Regions from separate parts of the Neobacillus sp. 204 genome, predicted to be linked through region 2. Evidence: predicted binding sites of a transcription regulator. Region 2 holds the regulator's gene; each other region holds the start of a gene.
What was found. Region 2 encodes Rex, which represses fermentation and respiration genes when NADH is low (regulators of the CRP and FNR family bind a similar motif). Its sites were predicted from a motif close to TTGTGAAATATTTCACAA; they were not measured.

Region 1 (5,731 bases), on a different contig from region 2:
TACTTTAGAAGCAATCAATACAGACAGGGACGCAACTTGCTCACGAATCGCGGCAACTGCTTTTTCTTTTTGCTGCTCAATCTCAAGCTTAGCTGACTCTTTCATGCGCTCAGCTTCAGTGCGTGCCGCTGCGATAATCTCTTCACGCTGAATATCGCCTTGCTTTTTCGCACCTTCAATGAGGTTTTGAGCATCATTACGCGCTTCTTTTAAAAGGTCGCGTTGTTCTTGTAAAATCTTTTGTGCTTCTAAACGGCTGTTTTCTGCCGCACTAATTTCATTACCAATATGCTCTTCACGTTGTTTCATGATGCCCATTAATGGACCCCATGCAAACTTCTTTAGCAAGGCTAACAAAGCAATAAATACGATGAGCTGGAAGAAAATATCTCCAGTATTAATGTGGCCGCCGCCTTCAGCAGCAGTCGCTAATACAAAACTGTTTGTTAACACCCTCGGTTCACTCCTTTCAAGAGTTGCTTAACGATAGAAAAAACACATAAATGAATGGCGAGGATTTGTTGATCATCGCCACCTGGAATTTGCCTAATATTATCGGTTTAATACCATGAACGCGATAACTACACCGATAATCGGTAATGCTTCAACTAACGCAACCCCGATAAACATTGTTGTTTGTAGTAAACCGCGATGTTCAGGTTGACGAGCGATACCTTCTACTGTACGTCCTACGATAAGACCGTTACCAATACCTGCACCTACTGCTGCTAATCCGATTGCGATTGCTGCTGCTAAAACACCAATTGATCCTGTCATTACTTTTTTTCCTCCTTAAATGTATAAAACATAAATTATTTTTTTATATTGTTCATTAAAAATGAACGGTGTATTATTAATGGTCGTGACTCACTTTATGAGCCAAGTAAACCATTGTTAACATTGTGAAAATATAAGCTTGAATCGTACCAACGAAAATAGAGAACCCTTGCCATACCATTGTCAACGGAATCGCTGCGATGGTGCCGGCAATACCTTGATGTGCTAAGCCTGTTGCCAATAGTGATAAAAGCAATTCACCCGCGTAAATGTTACCATATAGACGCAGACCAAGAGTCAGCGTATTGGCAAATTCCTCAATGATTTTCAAAGGGAATAAGAATTTCATTGGAGCGAAGAAACCTTCTGCATAACCCTTTGCACCTTTTAACTTGACGCCATAATAATGAGATAGACCCAAAACCATGACAGCTAGTGTTAAAGTGATGATTGGATCGGCTGTTGGTGATTTCCACCAAAGCTTTTCATCAATCACGATTGCAAATGGAAGACCTAACATATTGGATACAAAAACATACATAATTAGTGTAATTCCAAGGATGTGGAATCTTCCGCCATCTTTCCAATCCATCGTGCTATTGATGATGCCTTTAACAAAGTCCATTACCCATTCAAAGAAGTTTTGCATCCCTGTAGGTTTCATTGCCAACTTCCTTGTAGCTAGGACAGCTATTAAGAACACGATTAAACTTGCAATCGTAATCATTAGCATATTTGCGCCATTAAACCAAAGACCCATAAACTCAAACTCTGGAGTCTCATGATGCATGTAAACTCACCTCGCTTCCGCTTCATTTATGTACATGCAAAGCATGGTAAAAATAATCTATCATAATGACAATATAGGATGTCATCAATCCTATCACTAAACTAATAATATCGAATTGCTCAGGATATTTTAAGGCGATTAACGCGGCAATTCCAGCCACCGCCATTCTCGAGAGCGAACCTAAGGAACGCGGCTTTTTGCCCTCTGTTACCTTTTTATCAAAACTTTCCGTCTTTCTTACCAAGAGCCACAAGTTCAAATACCCGAAGCATGTCCCAAGAATCAGTCCTAAAAATACGGTTTGAAATGATGTGAAGCCCCAGCCTAGAACATAAATGGACAACAAGTAAAAAATCCATTTGCGCTGCCTGTTGTACATTACTCTGAAATCTGGCATAGTTATTTATCTCCTGAATAGAAATGGCGGATTGAAAGAAGCATGGAATAGGTGCCCGCAGCAAGACCGATGAGCAGTCCGATTATTAAGAAAATTGGTTCGGTACCCAAATGCCGATCCAGCCATCTGCCTGAGAAAATACCTATTAGAATGGAACCTACTAATTGGGAGACAATTGCGGACATTAAAGCCATAGCTTGTAATGGGTTGCGGTTGTTTTGACGCATATCAACACATCCTCACTGTAAGAGAATGCCAAGCGGACAAATGGAAAAATTCATAGCCAAAATACTATCCTTAGATAGATTTAATCGCATGAAAACCCTATCATTTATACCCTTTGTAAGCATACAATAGCACCATGTCAATGTCAATGAGTTTACGTGAATTATACCACAAAGTATTCGCTGAATTTTTTTCCATTTCAGAACTTTACTCAACATTCTTATTGTATTGTAAATTGTGAAGGAATTTTGTTCATTTTGTGTCTATTTTGTGAACATTTATAATTATACTAATGGTACAATTTTATGAACCTTTATTATGGGTTATAATAGAAGGCAATGTCCGCCTGGGACATGGTCCATTAGTCTTGTTTTTTCTCAATTACGATCATCCGCTCGATAAAATCCTCTTTACCCGCCTTTTTGGCAAAAACCTTCACTAGATAGCTTCCATCCCGTGGAAGCTGTCCATCCGGGATATCTTTCTGAATCAGTCCCTTTTTTACATTGGTAATCGTATCTAAAAAGCCAATAAACCGGTAATCCTCCGGGTTAAATAACGCAATCCCAAATTCCTCGGCCCCGCCCGGCAAATACACCTCATAGCGGTACTGCCCTGGTTTGTCGCCATCCATGAAATCAAAGCCCATCACGCGCGGGTAGTTGGGCTCTTCCAACACATACAAATAAGGAATGCGAATGGTTGCCGCTCCTGCCTGGAGCTGAAGATAGCCGTCGTGAATTTTCCCTTTAAACACCTGCGGGTCAACCGTTAACTCGACGGTGATATCTTTCGTCTGCTTTGGTTCGAGCGTAAACGATAGCGGCAGCCGCCAGTGGAGTCCATCAACCTGGTGCGGGGTATCAAAAGAATAGCGTTGTTTACTCGTGCTTGTATTTTCAACATGTAAATCGGCTTTATGAACGTCATTCCCCTCGGTAAATTTCCCAAAACGTATACTGCTAGGCGATACGAGTGTAGTCGCTTTGATGGCTTCATCGACTTGGATTCGGCCTGCGCCCTGCTCAAAAGTGCGGTAGATGTTGGGTTCTAGCTGCGTCTGGCGTGAATTGGAAGCGATACGGTTCATGACATTTGATTTGGCAAGCGGTTTTGCCGTATTCATAAGGGCCGCTTTGATTTGCTCCGGTGTCCAGTCCGGATGGGCCTGCTTGATTAGTGCGCAGGCCCCAGCGACATGCGGTGCGGCCATGCTTGTTCCCTGCAACGACAAATATCCGCCTGGAATGGTCGAATTAATTGCGACTCCAGGTGCGACAATATCCGGCTTAATCTCCCATGTTCCCGTCACAGGTCCGCGTGAGCTGAAGTCGGCGAGCTGATCCCGCTCTTCACTGACCAAAACCCTCGCCAAAGTGCTTTGTTTTTTTATTTCTCTTTGTAAAATAACTCCGTCACCCTTAGCGAGTGCTCCGACAGGGATGGTCAGCTGAGAGTCCAGGTTTCCCATGAAGCGGCCGCCGCTCATATTATTGTAGATCAGCACCGCTTTTGCCCCCGCCTTTTGGGCATTCTCCGCTTTCTCCGAAAAAGTCAGGGTTCCTCTTTTAATGAGAGCAATTTTCCCATCGACATGTTTCAATTCATCCGGTCTGCCGATGCCGCCATCAGCCATATCTACAGAGCGGTCAAGCGCCCACGCGGCCGAGCCTTCCATCGGCTCAATTTGAAATTGTTCCCTACTTCCTTCTATTATTAAATGTGGTGTCTCTAAAGTTGGCGTTGACGCCCCAACTGATATGGCTTTGGAGGCGGTTCCTGGTGAACCCACGCTCCACACACTGGGTCCGGAATTACCAGATGCCGCCACCGCCACGATCCCGCGGTCGACCGCACGATTGAGGGCGAGGCTGATTGGCAGGTCAGGACCGTTGATATCATTTCCCAGTGAGAGATTGACAATATCAACCTTATCCTTAATGGCCTGGTCAATTGCCGCAAGCACCTGCTCCGTGGTGCCGCCCCCACCTGGACCGAGTGCCCGGTACGCCACAATTTTCGCCTCTGGAGCCACACCTTTTATTTTTCCATTGGCGGCAATAATGCCCGCCACATGCGTACCGTGGATGGTCGCCTTTCCGATCGCAAGTGTTTCCATCGGATCACGGTCATTATCGACAAGGTCGCGGCCGCCGGCAAAGTTCCGCTTGAGGTCCGGATGGGTGTAGTCAACACCCGTATCAATGACCCCCACCGTGACTCCTCTTCCCGTCAGCCGTTGGTTTTTTTTATCAAAAAGACTGCGGACTTCCTTACCGCCAATAATTTCAACACTCTCCTCGGTTTCAGCCTGGTATTGAATGACCGGCGAGACGTTGATAATTTGTTTTTGGCTGCTTTTGAGTTTGGCTAGTGTCTCTACACTGCCTTGGACGGAGAAACCATCCAGGGCTTCGCGGTAAACACGGCGCAGCTTCACGTCTTTATAGGGTTGAAGGAGCTGCTGAATTTCCTGGTCGGTGTGCGGCTTGTCCAGAATGATAATCGCAGTGGTTTCCTGCCTGCTTTTGGTGATAGATGGATGAATGAGTATTTTAGGAGTTTGAAAAGCTAGCAGTAAAGCAAGTAGAAGTTTCATCGACGGATTTCCCCTTTTTCAATATCGTTTTCACTGAAGGGGAAAAGTATGCATGTTGTCTTTATCTGGTTGGAACCGTGTATGCGTTGATTCCCTTTTCATCAAGCGGGCACAATAGTTGATTTTTTGGAAGGGTGTAGATTGTCCCTCGTTTGGAACCGGACGACGGGAGATTGAGTGACCGCAGTTGATACCCTGCAATGAAGGGGGAGCCAATGTGTAAAAATTCAGCGAACTGTCTCCTGTTAATCGTCGGTCCCAATAGGAGGAAATAATCATCAACAGTCTGGAAAAAGGCAGTTTTGGAGGAATACCCGCAATTATGACAGTTCCACTTAGCAGAGTAAAATGCCATCGCACCGGTAGGGCACTTAGGACAAAACACTCCTGTGATAATGTCATCTTTGGATAATTTATATGTTGGGAGAATATCAGGAATAGGTGTTTGATGATGGGTTAAAAGGAGGTCCACTGACTGAGCGAGTTTCTTTTTACTAAAGGCAGGCTTTTGGTACTTGCATTCCATTTCTTCAATCCTTTCCAAGAGTGATTCCGCGTAAATCAACTCATTAAAAATTTGTTGATTATCTGGCGTAGTTTCTATTTTAGTGGTTGACTTACTGATAATAACCACTCTTTCGATTGGTAGTCCGAGCATTTGCATTTTTCTCAGCCAATTAACGAACTGCATTTGCTGCCTTTTGACCTGAAGGATAGGATTCGAAATGCCTTCTTCTTCATGATTAAATTCTTTTGTGACATGATTGGACTCCTTATGAAAAATCAACTTCTTCGAAAGATTTTTCACTTCACCCATAAAGATAAACCTCGATGAAAGGATTACTAAATCGATTTGGAAGGGTTTCTTATCGATTAACCGCAGGCCATGAAAAATGTAATATTGATCTTCAGGCAAAAGCGAAAGATAATAGCTGCATTCCTT
Region 2 (5,731 bases):
TGAATCATGCTCTAATTTCCATAAATTTAAAGACTATCTCACACTTGAATGAGATAGTCCTTCATTAAAAGCTAGTATTTTTTGAAACTTGGACTTAAACAAGCACTGGTTGTTTGGTGTCTGTTAATTCCATTAGGCGCAGTTTAATTTCTGCAACATTGACATTTCTTTTGGCTACCCCTGTTTTCATTGCAGCAAAAGCCACTGCCGCCGCTACTTCTGCAGCAACCCTAGGGTCAAATGGATCCGGTATGACATAATCCGCATGAAGCTCTTCATTAGAAATCAAACCAGCAATCGCATATACCGCGGCAAGCTTCATTTCCTCATTGATTTCTTTGGCACGTACATCTAAAGCACCCCGAAAAATGCCTGGGAAGGCAAGCACATTATTGACCTGGTTTGAAAAATCAGAACGTCCTGTCCCCACTACAAGTGCGCCAGCTTTTTTTGCCTCATCCGGCATAATTTCCGGTACCGGGTTTGCCATGGCAAAAATAATCGGGTCACTGTGCATCGAACCAACCATTTCCTTTGTAACGGCACCAGCAGCTGATACCCCTACAAACACATCTGCATCAACTAGTGCATCGGCTAACGTTCCTTGCTTTTGATTGCGATTAGTCATTCGCGCCATTTCATCCTTGAATCGATTCATTCCGGACTGCCGGCCTTCATAAATAATTCCTTTTGTATCACATAAAATAACATCCTTAACACCCATATGTAACAAGAGCTTAACAATTGCTACTCCAGCCGAACCTGCTCCATTAACTACGACACGAATTTCTTCAATTTTCTTTTCCGCCAATTTTAATGCATTAATTAAACCAGCCACTGTTACAATCGCAGTTCCATGCTGGTCATCATGAAAAACTGGAATCTCACAGGCTTTGCGGAGGCGGTCTTCAATTTCAAAGCATTGTGGAGCCGCAATATCCTCTAGGTTCACGCCTCCAAATGTTGGTTCTAGTAACTTAACGGTTTCTACAATTTGGTCTGTGTCAGTGGTGGCTAAGCAAATAGGAAATGCGTCAACATCTGCGAAGGATTTGAATAACACGGCCTTTCCTTCCATAACAGGCATCGCTGCTTTTGGTCCAATATTTCCCAGCCCAAGGACTGCAGTTCCATTTGAAACGACCGCAACAAGATTGCCCTTTGAAGTGTAATCATAGACTTTGCTTTCGTCTTCATAAATATCCATACAAGGCTCTGCCACACCAGGTGAATATGCTAAGCTTAAATCCTTTGCATTATGTACCTTAACCTTTGAATAAATCCCGACTTTTCCTTGATGCTTCTTGTGCATTTTTAACGCTTCAACTCGTAAACTTGACATTGGATTTCCCCACTTTCCGGTTTAGTAACCGTTTGCATTAATCTACCTAAATCTTAGTCCATACGTCCGTATTTTGATAGATTATGTAATTAAAAAAAGCAGGGTTTAAAAATACAAAAGGCTTTCCACAAATTCTGTGAAAAGCCTCTTAACTAGTTATTCTTCTTCTTCTTCCTCTACTTCCACCGTCGGATAATGCTTTAAAAAATAGACAAGCGATTGCAGCTCCACTGCCAGGTCAATATGATGCACCCTAATCAGTGGAGGGACATTTAATCGTGCTGGAGTAAAGTTTAATATCCCCTTTACATTTGCACTTACAAGTCGGTCGGTAATCATCTGTGCTACAGGGGCCGGAACCGTTAAAATGGCAACGGATATACCCCCCTCAGTTAAAACCTTCTCTAATTCATCCATATGATAAACTGGGACCTCGCGAATCTTGGTTCCCATTTTTTCTGGATCAACATCAAAGGCACATTCTATTTTTGTGTTATTATTTTTTAAAAAATTATAATTTAAGAACGCCGTGCCTAGATTTCCAACCCCTATTAAGGCAACCTTTGTTAACTCATCCTGGTCCAAAGTTTTACGGAAGAAGGATATCAAATAATTAACATTGTACCCATAACCCTTTTTCCCCAATGCACCGAAATAAGAAAAATCGCGGCGAATTGTGGCGGAGTCTACCTTTACTGCTTCACTTAGTTCGGCTGAAGAGACCCTTTGTTTACCGGATGTATGCAGGTTTTTTAGAAATCGGTAATAGAGGGGCAGCCGTTTTGCTGTCGCCTGTGGTATTTTCATTGTTTCATTACTCATAATCTCCCACACCCCTTGGATAATTTAGTTAAATATCATTTAACTTTTTCAGTTCTCTTAAAATCACCATTTTTACCGCCCGTTTTTTCGACAAGATACGTCGGTCCAATCACCATACCTTTATCAACGGCTTTACACATATCATAAACCGTTAAAGCACACGCTGAAGCGGCTGTTAACGCTTCCATTTCTACCCCTGTATTCCCCTTGGTTTTAACGGCTGCTGCTATATTTAAACGATAGTTCTCTTGCGTGTCCTGTTCCCAGGAAAAAGAAATATTAACCCCTGTTAATGGAATCGGATGACACATCGGAATCAAATCCCAAGTCTTTTTTGCTGCCATGACTGCAGCTACCTGAGCCACTGCTAAGACATCGCCTTTTTTCATCTCGTTATTGGTAATTTTATCATAAATTTCTTTACTAATGGTAATGCTGGAATGAGCAATTGCCGTACGTGCCGTTTCAGGCTTATCACTGACATCGACCATTTTTGCTCGGCCTTCTTCATTAAAATGAGTAAATTCTGCCATATAAAAAAATCCTCCCATCAAATCATACACTATTTTTCCTTCTATGTGTGTGAAACTTTGAACTAAATCCAAGGTTTTTTGTCGAATTAAAACTCTCATCCTCCTAACCTGCTTAGCAGTTTATTGCCGACATACCGGGAATAAGGTACACTAAACCTATGTAATAGAGGTGAATGAGAATGATTTTGTTACAGGTTAATCAACTACAAAAATATTATGGTGCTGACCTTATTTTATCGAATATTAAACTAGAATTACAAACTCGAGACCGTGTGGCTTTAGTGGGACGCAATGGGGCAGGAAAATCGACATTATTGAAGATTATTGCTGGACACCTGTCGCATGATGGCGGAGAAATCATTAAGCCAAAAGAAGTAACGATTGGCTATCTAGCACAAAATACTGGTTTAGAGTCTTCTTTGTCCATATGGGAAGAAATGCTGACAGTCTTTGAACCACTGCTTTTAATGGAAAAATCACTCCGTACCCTTGAAGAACAAATGGCCGATCCTCTTGTTTTTGATGACCATGGGAGATACGAGAAAGTCCTAAAAGAGTACGATCATCTGCAGGTGAAATTTAAAGAGCAAGGTGGATATCAGTACGAGGCAGAGCTGCGTTCTGTCCTTCATGGGTTAAATTTTCCTGATAAATCCCTGATGATATCCAGTTTAAGCGGAGGTCAAAAAACTCGGCTTGCCCTTGGTAAGCTGCTCTTAACCAAGCCCGATATCTTAATATTGGACGAGCCGACCAACCATCTCGATATTGATACCCTTTCCTGGCTGGAGCAATATTTGCAAAGTTACCACGGGGCCATTTTAATTGTTTCCCATGACCGATATTTTTTAGATAAAGTGGTTACGCAGGTTTATGAAGTATCCCGTAAGCAAATTCAAAGGTTTACAGGTAACTATAGTTCCTACCTTGATCAAAAAGCGGCTAATTATGAGCGTGATTTAAAGCTTTTTGAAAAACAACAGCAAGAGGTTGCTGATCTGCAGGACTTCATTAACCGAAATCTAGCACGGGCATCGACAACCAAACGTGCCCAAAGCCGTCGCAAAAAGCTTGAGAAGATGGAACTGATGGACCGCCCATTTGGGGATGAAAAGTCGGCTACCTTCTCGTTTGAAATTGAAAAACAAAGCGGCAATGACGTTTTAACGGTCGATTCCCTAGCTGTAGGCTATCAGGGCGAAAGGGTTTCAGCGGACATCTCTTTTCGCGCCTTTAAGGGTGAAAGCATTGCCTTAGTAGGTCCGAATGGGATCGGTAAATCAACCTTATTAAAAACCCTTATTAAAAAACTGGCTCCCCTTGAAGGAACAATTCTCTATGGGACAAACCTTGCCATCGGCTATTATGATCAGGAGCAAGCAGAATTAACTTCCAATAAGCGTGTTTTAAATGAGCTATGGGATGATTACCCGTTAAAAAATGAAAAAGAGATTCGAACGGTACTTGGTAATTTCTTATTTTCCGGTGATGATGTCTTAAAAATTGTTTCCACCTTAAGCGGCGGGGAGAAGGCACGACTGGCACTGGCTAAGCTAATGTTGGAAAAAGCAAATGTGTTAATTTTGGATGAGCCCACAAACCATTTAGATTTAGACAGTAAGGAAGTTCTTGAGAATGCATTAATCGATTACCCTGGGACGATTCTTTTTGTCTCTCATGACAGGTATTTTATTAACCGGATTGCCACAAAGGTCTTGGAGCTAAGCCGTCATGGAAGTACGGAGTATTTGGGTGATTATGATTATTATCTAGAGAAGAAGCTTGAGCAGGAAGAACTCGCTGCACTAGCCCTGGCGGATTCACCAAAAAAGTCTGCCCAAACGGATGCATTTGAGAAAAATACTTATCAACAGGATAAGGAAAGTAAGAAACAAGAACGACAACGACAACGAAAACTAGACGAAGTAGAACAAAGAATTGAAGAGTTAGAGGAACAAATTCAGGAGTTCGAGCAGCAATTATGCGAACCTGACATTTTTCAAAATCATGAGAAGGTATTAGAAATCAACATAAAAAATGAAAAAGCTAAAGCGGAGCTCGAGCAATTAATGGAAGCATGGGCGGAGCTGGCAGAGTAAAAACCGAGCAGAGCTCGGTTTTTTTCTATTAGAAGGGCTGTGTTAAAGGTTATTGTTAATTTTTCCACTCTGTTGATTGGAGCAGAAATCAACAGACAAGTTTAACAAAGCCATAAGAGAAGAAAAGACATATCTCGACAACATTCGATAAGTGTATTTTTGATAAAATTTATTCACTTTTCCACAAGCTTATTCACATTGTAAACAGAGTTATTGCAATGTTTTTATTACTTTTCCACAATATCCACAATAATAACCTGAGTTATCCACATTATACACAGAAAACAGGTCACTTATCCACATTAAAACCTTTTCCTATTAATTTTAAAAATATCTTATCAACAAAAAAACTCTTCTTATCCAGAAGAGTTTTTAATTATATAACTCGATATCTAGTCCAGGATTGGCATTTAACGTCAAATTTGCTCGAATTCCTTTTTCAAACATCACACTTCCAGCGGCACCAATCATTGCCGCATTATCCGTACATAGCGATAACGGCGGAATCACTAATTCAATCCCTGGCTTATTTGAAAAAGCCTTTTCTAACGCATTTCTTAACCCTTTATTTGCCGCTACCCCGCCAGCTACCAATACTTGCTCTACCCCGTATTCCGCGACAGCCTTTTCTGTTTTTGTTACTAACACTTCAATCACACTGTCTTGAAAGCTGGCTGCTAGGTCTTCTGGGGCAATCACCTCACCACGCTGCTCAGCATTATGGACCGTATTAATAACAGCTGACTTTAAGCCACTAAAACTAAAATCATAGGATCCTTCCTCCAGCCAAGCCCGAGGTAAGTGAATCGTCGGATTACCCGACTGGGCCAAGCGATCAATATGAGGTCCGCCAGGGTAAGGCATGTTCAATGTGCGGGCAACCTTGTCGTAGGCTTCTCCTGCAGCGTCATCTCTTGTTTCCCCAATCACTTCAA
Region 3 (5,731 bases), on a different contig from region 2:
TTCAGGGCTTTTATTAAAAAAGTAGTCAGGATTCTGTATAATATATTGATCAAGCGGACTAGAACTCGCCACCATAATGACTAGTGCCTCACTATGCCTTCTTCCCGCTCTTCCAGCCTGTTGCCAAGCACTGGATATGGTACCAGGATAGCCGGTCATGATACATACTTGCAACTGTCCAATATCCACTCCTAGCTCAAGAGCATTGGTGCTGACAACCCCGTAAATTTCACCCGAACGGAGACCTTTTTCAATTTTCCTGCGTTCCGTTGGGAGATAACCGCCTCGGTAGCCCATAATTGATTTTGAACCCAATTGATTTTTCACTAATTCTTGCAGATAGGTCAAAATAATTTCGACTCTAACCCTACTTCTTGCGAAAACAATCGTTTGAATTTTGTTCTTTAAAAGTTCCCCTGCAATTTTTCGGACCTCAAGCGTCGCACTTCTTCTAATATTTAATGGCTTGTTTACAATGGGAGGGTTATAAAATAGAAAATGCTTAGTACCACTCGGTGCCCCGTTGTTATCGATCAGGTTCATCTTTTCATTCGTTAAAGTTTCTGCTAACTCAAGTGGATTCGCAATGGTTGCGGATGTACAGATAAACACAGGGTTGCTTCCATAATATTTACAAATCCGTTTTAGCCTTCTAATGACATTGGCCACATGGCTGCCAAATACGCCGCGATAAGTATGAAGTTCATCGATAACAACAAATTTAAGGTTTTCAAACAGAGAAACCCATTTTGTATGATGAGGCAGAATGGCAGAATGAAGCATATCTGGGTTAGTAATCACCACATGCCCTGCTTGTCTCACTCGTTGGCGAATATTTGCCGGCGTATCCCCGTCGTACGTATAACTATTAATGTCTACCCCTGCTGTTTGAATAATTTCATTGATTTCACTCTTTTGATCTTGTGCAAGTGCCTTAGTAGGAAACATATAAAGAGCGCGTGCACTTGGATTTGCGAGAATCGTTTGCAAGACTGGCAGATTATAGCAAAGGGTTTTTCCTGAAGCTGTAGGTGTCACTGCAACAATACTTTTTCGTTCCATAATTTTTTCATAGGCAGCGTTTTGGTGTGTATAAAGCTGTTCTATTCCCCTGCCATTAAGAGCAGATTTTAAAACTGTATGGAGGTCATCAGGAAGAGGGACAGTTTGAGCCTGCTTTTCTTCGATTGTGTGCCAAGTAACAATATTTTCGTTGAATTGGTCATTTATTTTTAAGTCTGTTAAGATATCTTGTAAATTTTTTCTTAACTTCATGAACTTCACCTCATTACATCTATTCTACCCGAATGAACGTTCGCAGCAAAAGTATAAATATTTATTTTATGCTATTATTCTGGTGGTATCTTTTTCCTTTATAATAAATTATCTCTGAACATTTCTTAACTATTAAAATGAATATCATAAACAATTTTTAAATTTTTTTGTTACAATAATAATAACTGACTATGACTGTGAAGGTGATTGAATGAAGATTGAAGAAATAAAAAAGGTTCTCGCGGATTTTACTCTTTTTCGTGAATTAAATGATTTTGAACTAACAAAAATCACTGATATCGCCATTGCTAGAGAATGGAAAAAACAGAGCCATGTTTTTCTCCAAGGTGACCCGCTGGAGAATGTCTATTTTATTTATGATGGTAAAATCAAAATCTACAAAAGTGACATTAATGGCAAGGAACAAATTGTCGCGATTGCAAAAAAGGGCGAGATGTTTCCTCATGTTGGTTTTTTCAGAAAAGGAGATTATCCAGCCTATGCGGAAGTGCTGGAGTCTTCAACACTAATTACTATTCCAATTTCCAAATTTGAAACTGTTTTAATTGAAAACCCTGAGTTATGTATTAAAGTGTTCAAAGTATTAGGAGAGAAAATTGTCGATTTACAAAACCGTTTAGAAGAGCAGATTCTTAATAATACCTATGAACAAATCGTTAAACTTTTGATCCGACTTGCCCAAAAGCACGGGAAAGAACAAGAAGATGGGACGATTCTTTTAAAATCCGAATTCACAAACAAGGATCTTGCTAATATGATTGGTACAACTAGAGAAACGATTAGCAGGACGCTGACCAAAATGAAAAAGGATGAATTAATAGAAGTAGATGATGAAGGCAACATGGTCGTAGACGTAAATATTCTAATGGAAGAGATTCATTTAGTATAACAGTAAAACCGCAGCATAACCTCTGCTGCGGTTTTATTATGATTATTTTACTGATAGTTGAAGCATGTCTTCCATGTCTTCTTTAGCAGTACCAATCAATTTTAGATTAAAAGTATTCTTGAGAACCTGTAAAACCCCTTCAGAAATAAATTCTGGTGGTTTTGGTCCAATTCGAATATCCTGTATGCCGAGACTAAATAGACCCAGTAAAATCGCGACTGCTTTTTGCTCAAACCATGATAAAACAATGCTTACTGGAAGTTCATTCACTTCACAGCCGAATGCATCTGCAAGCGCGAGCGCAATTTTAACTGTGGATCCAGAGTTATTGCATTGGCCTAAATCGATATACCGTGGGATATTCGTTCCTGGCACAACCCCATAATCCACATCATTAAAGCGGAATTTACCACATGAAGTCGTTAATATAACAGTCTCTGGAGGTAGTGAGGTGGCAAGTTCACGATAATAATTACCGCCAGGACCTGGCGCATCACAGCCGGCGATGACAAAAAACCGTTTGATTTTTCCTGCTTTGACTGCATCAATTACCTCTGGTGCTAAGCCTAGAACGGTTTCATGATGAAAACCAGTTAGTAATGTTTCATCAGAATCAATGGCAGCTGCAGGAAGTTCTAACGCTCTGTTAATTAATGGGGAGAAATCATCATTGATAATTTTCTCTACATTTTCAAGTCCAGCAACTTCATATGTAAACATTCTGTCTGCATATGTTCCTTTAATTGGCATTACACAGTTTGTTGTTGCAAGGATGGCCCCAGGAAATTTTTCAAAGAGACGACGCTGATCATACCAAGCTTTTCCGATATTACCCTTTAAATGTGCATATTTTTTCAGCGCTGGATAACCATGAGCAGGTAACATTTCTGAGTGGGTATAAATATTGATACCCTTCCCTTCTGTTTGCTTCAATAATTCCTCTAAAGCAAATAAGTTGTGACCTGTAACAATTATGCACTTGCCTTCAATTTTGTTTTGGCTGACCCTGATTGGTTCAGGAATACCTAACAGGTTTGTATGGGCTTCATCAAGCAGTTCCATTACCCGGACCGCTGATTTACCGACTTTCATCGCCATGTCAATATGTTCTTGAACATTGAAATTAGAATTCGTTAACGTCATGTATAAAGCTTCATGTGTGGTTGCATCTACAAAAGAATCCGTATACCCTAATTGATTAGCGTGTGTTCGATATGCCGCAATTCCTTTTAAGGCAAAAATAATTGTGTCTTGCAAACTAGCAATAGTCTCATCTTTTCCACATACACCAATTACATTACAGCCGCCAGTTGGAGTTTGTTCACATTGATAACAGAACATGTTGTTTCCTCACTTTCAATTTCATTTCTGCTTTACTATACTAATCAGCTCACACTTTTATTGTGATTTACATCACATTTAGAGCAATTGTAATAAATCGTTCAAAAAATTATCGCAATTATATGGCGGCACCTACCCAGTTTTTTCTGCATATACTAGCGAGTGAAATATTGGAAAGTGAGGGAATCCACATGTCTTCTATGGTGCCGAATGATAAAAATTCAAAAAAGCCTAAATCTGAATCTTTTGGGGATTTAATGAAAACGATGAACGACTTTTTCAATGAAAAACCAATCAAGGGCTTTTTACAGTCAATCGATGATTTTTTCAAAAGTCCATTTCCGCCAGGGGCAAACTTCAATGTTGACACAATTGAGACAGGTAACGAATATATCATCTCTGCTGAATTACCTGGAGTTAAAAGGGAACAGATTCATTTAAATATCTCAGGAAACTATTTAACTATTTCTGTGGAAAATAAAGAACTTGAAACTGCCGAGGATGAGCATAATCAGATCTATCGTCGAAAATACTTACAACAAAAATCATCTAGAACCATTTCACTTCCTCATACTATTAACGAAAAGAATGTGAAAGCTTCCTATCGGGATGGTTTATTAAAGATTCGAATTCCACAGGAGAAAGGGAAAATTATTGAAATCGATGACTAAAAATCTCCATATGAAAAGACGGCTAATTCACTTAGCCGTCTTTTTTCTTACGCTTTGGCTGTTAAACTTGTCTGTTGATTTCCACTCTAGGCGTGAGCGGTTCGCGGGCGTTGCGGGGAGCCTCCTCGGCGCTTTTAGCGCCTGCGGGGTCCCCCTGCCCCGTACTCCCGCAGGACATTGAATTTACTTCCTTGAATTCGCCCACGCATGAAGAAAATGCGATAGCATTTTCGAGGAGTCTTCGCGCCTTCCGTTCCAATCAACAGAGTGGAAGAATCAACAATACCCTTTAACACAACCTACGCTTTAAATATTCCACCAAATCCTTTTACAAGCGAGCTAACTTGACTTACAGCATTCATCATCTGTCCTGCTGTATTTACCATCTTATTAATATCCACCGTTCCATCCTGTGACTTAAAAGAATTCATAATAGATTGTACGCCACCTGGTTGTTTGGGGATTGCACTTTGTTTAGGGTATGGGTTCATTACTGGATACCCATTCATCGGCGCGTACTGCGGTTTTTGAATCATTTCTTCCTGCGGTTGTAGTGGATTCTGGAAAAGAAATTGTGAATCCTTTTGTGAAAATGGCTGGCTATTGTAAGATGTATTTTGAGGAACATAGCCTGGTTGATAGTTTTGCATATATGGCGGATAGGCTTGCTGGTAATAAGGGTTTTGTGGATTTTGTTGTTGGTATACAGTCCAATCAAAGTTTTGAGGTGGAGTTTGGTATAAGTATGGTGGATTACTATTTAATTGCTGTTGATTCCTATGCTGACCAACTGGACCTTGGTACATCATTTGCCCTGAGTATCCATTATTGAAGTAATTGGTCGGTCTTTTCTTGCCAAACATGGGCAAACATCTCCTCCGCATTTTTCTACTACACTTTATGAAGGGATGAGATGAAAGGTGACTCTTACGAACAGATTCCCAATGTCAAAATGACAAGAATTTTGTCTAAAGTTTAAATATTGTAAAAACTAGAAATCCATCACTTTCATGATACGATAGAAAAAAGGATGAAGGAGGAGCTAATAGATATGGACATTCGCGAACTAAAAAGCAAATTTATTCAAAGCAGGGATTATATAACTGACGATGTTAACGCATTAATGGATTTTGCTAAGAAAGCGTATATTCAAAACGATATTAACATTAAAGAATATCGTCTTCTTGTCCGTGAACTTGAAAAACAAGGCGCGGTCATACCAGAAACAGATCATTCAGACTCCCTCATCGAACATTCTTAATACACGTAAAAGAGATGCAGCTGCATCTCTTTTCTATTTTTTTAACTCTTTCAATATTTCTAAAAGGAAATATTCTACTGTACGATTTGCATTAATAAACCTCGTTTTGCTGGTCTCTGGAAAAAAAGCTTGAATTGAAAGTTGTTCAATATGTTCAGCAGTAGTATCGATTTGCTTTAGATGAAGATGTTTAAAGTCCGATTCAGAAAGCCATTTCCTCATCGCCAGTTTCCATTGTTCATTTATTTCCTTTACCTCATTTGCAAATGGCTT

Region 1: ACJ004_RS17980 (AtpZ/AtpI family protein) is a predicted target of Rex. The motif match lies at 2,346-2,363, and genes of this name have one in related genera.
Region 3: hcp (hydroxylamine reductase) is a predicted target of Rex. The motif match lies at 3,587-3,604, and genes of this name have one in related genera.

The regions. Positions count from the first base shown of each region.
Region 1 is NZ_JBJORY010000008.1:206,296-212,026, forward strand. Features, by position in the region: gene ACJ004_RS17960 (F0F1 ATP synthase subunit B) at 1-453, opposite strand, end outside; gene atpE (F0F1 ATP synthase subunit C) at 553-765, opposite strand; gene atpB (F0F1 ATP synthase subunit A) at 854-1,567, opposite strand; gene ACJ004_RS17975 (ATP synthase subunit I) at 1,590-1,964, opposite strand; gene ACJ004_RS17980 (AtpZ/AtpI family protein) at 1,967-2,191, opposite strand; gene ACJ004_RS17985 (S8 family serine peptidase) at 2,551-4,788, opposite strand; gene ACJ004_RS17990 (NERD domain-containing protein) at 4,850-5,731, opposite strand, start outside.
Region 2 is NZ_JBJORY010000024.1:2,504-8,234, reverse strand. Features, by position in the region: gene ystJ (NADP-dependent malic enzyme) at 95-1,342, opposite strand; gene ACJ004_RS28275 (redox-sensing transcriptional repressor Rex) at 1,499-2,164, opposite strand; gene moaC (cyclic pyranopterin monophosphate synthase MoaC) at 2,200-2,697, opposite strand; gene ACJ004_RS28265 (ABC transporter ATP-binding protein) at 2,877-4,796, shown strand; gene tsaD (tRNA (adenosine(37)-N6)-threonylcarbamoyltransferase complex transferase subunit TsaD) at 5,169-5,731, opposite strand, start outside.
Region 3 is NZ_JBJORY010000006.1:43,433-49,163, forward strand. Features, by position in the region: gene ACJ004_RS13405 (DEAD/DEAH box helicase) at 1-1,275, opposite strand, end outside; gene ACJ004_RS13410 (Crp/Fnr family transcriptional regulator) at 1,487-2,185, shown strand; gene hcp (hydroxylamine reductase) at 2,228-3,526, opposite strand; gene ACJ004_RS13420 (Hsp20/alpha crystallin family protein) at 3,718-4,197, shown strand; gene ACJ004_RS13425 (YppG family protein) at 4,497-5,060, opposite strand; gene yppF (YppF family protein) at 5,249-5,458, shown strand; gene ACJ004_RS13435 (DUF1798 family protein) at 5,492-5,731, opposite strand, start outside.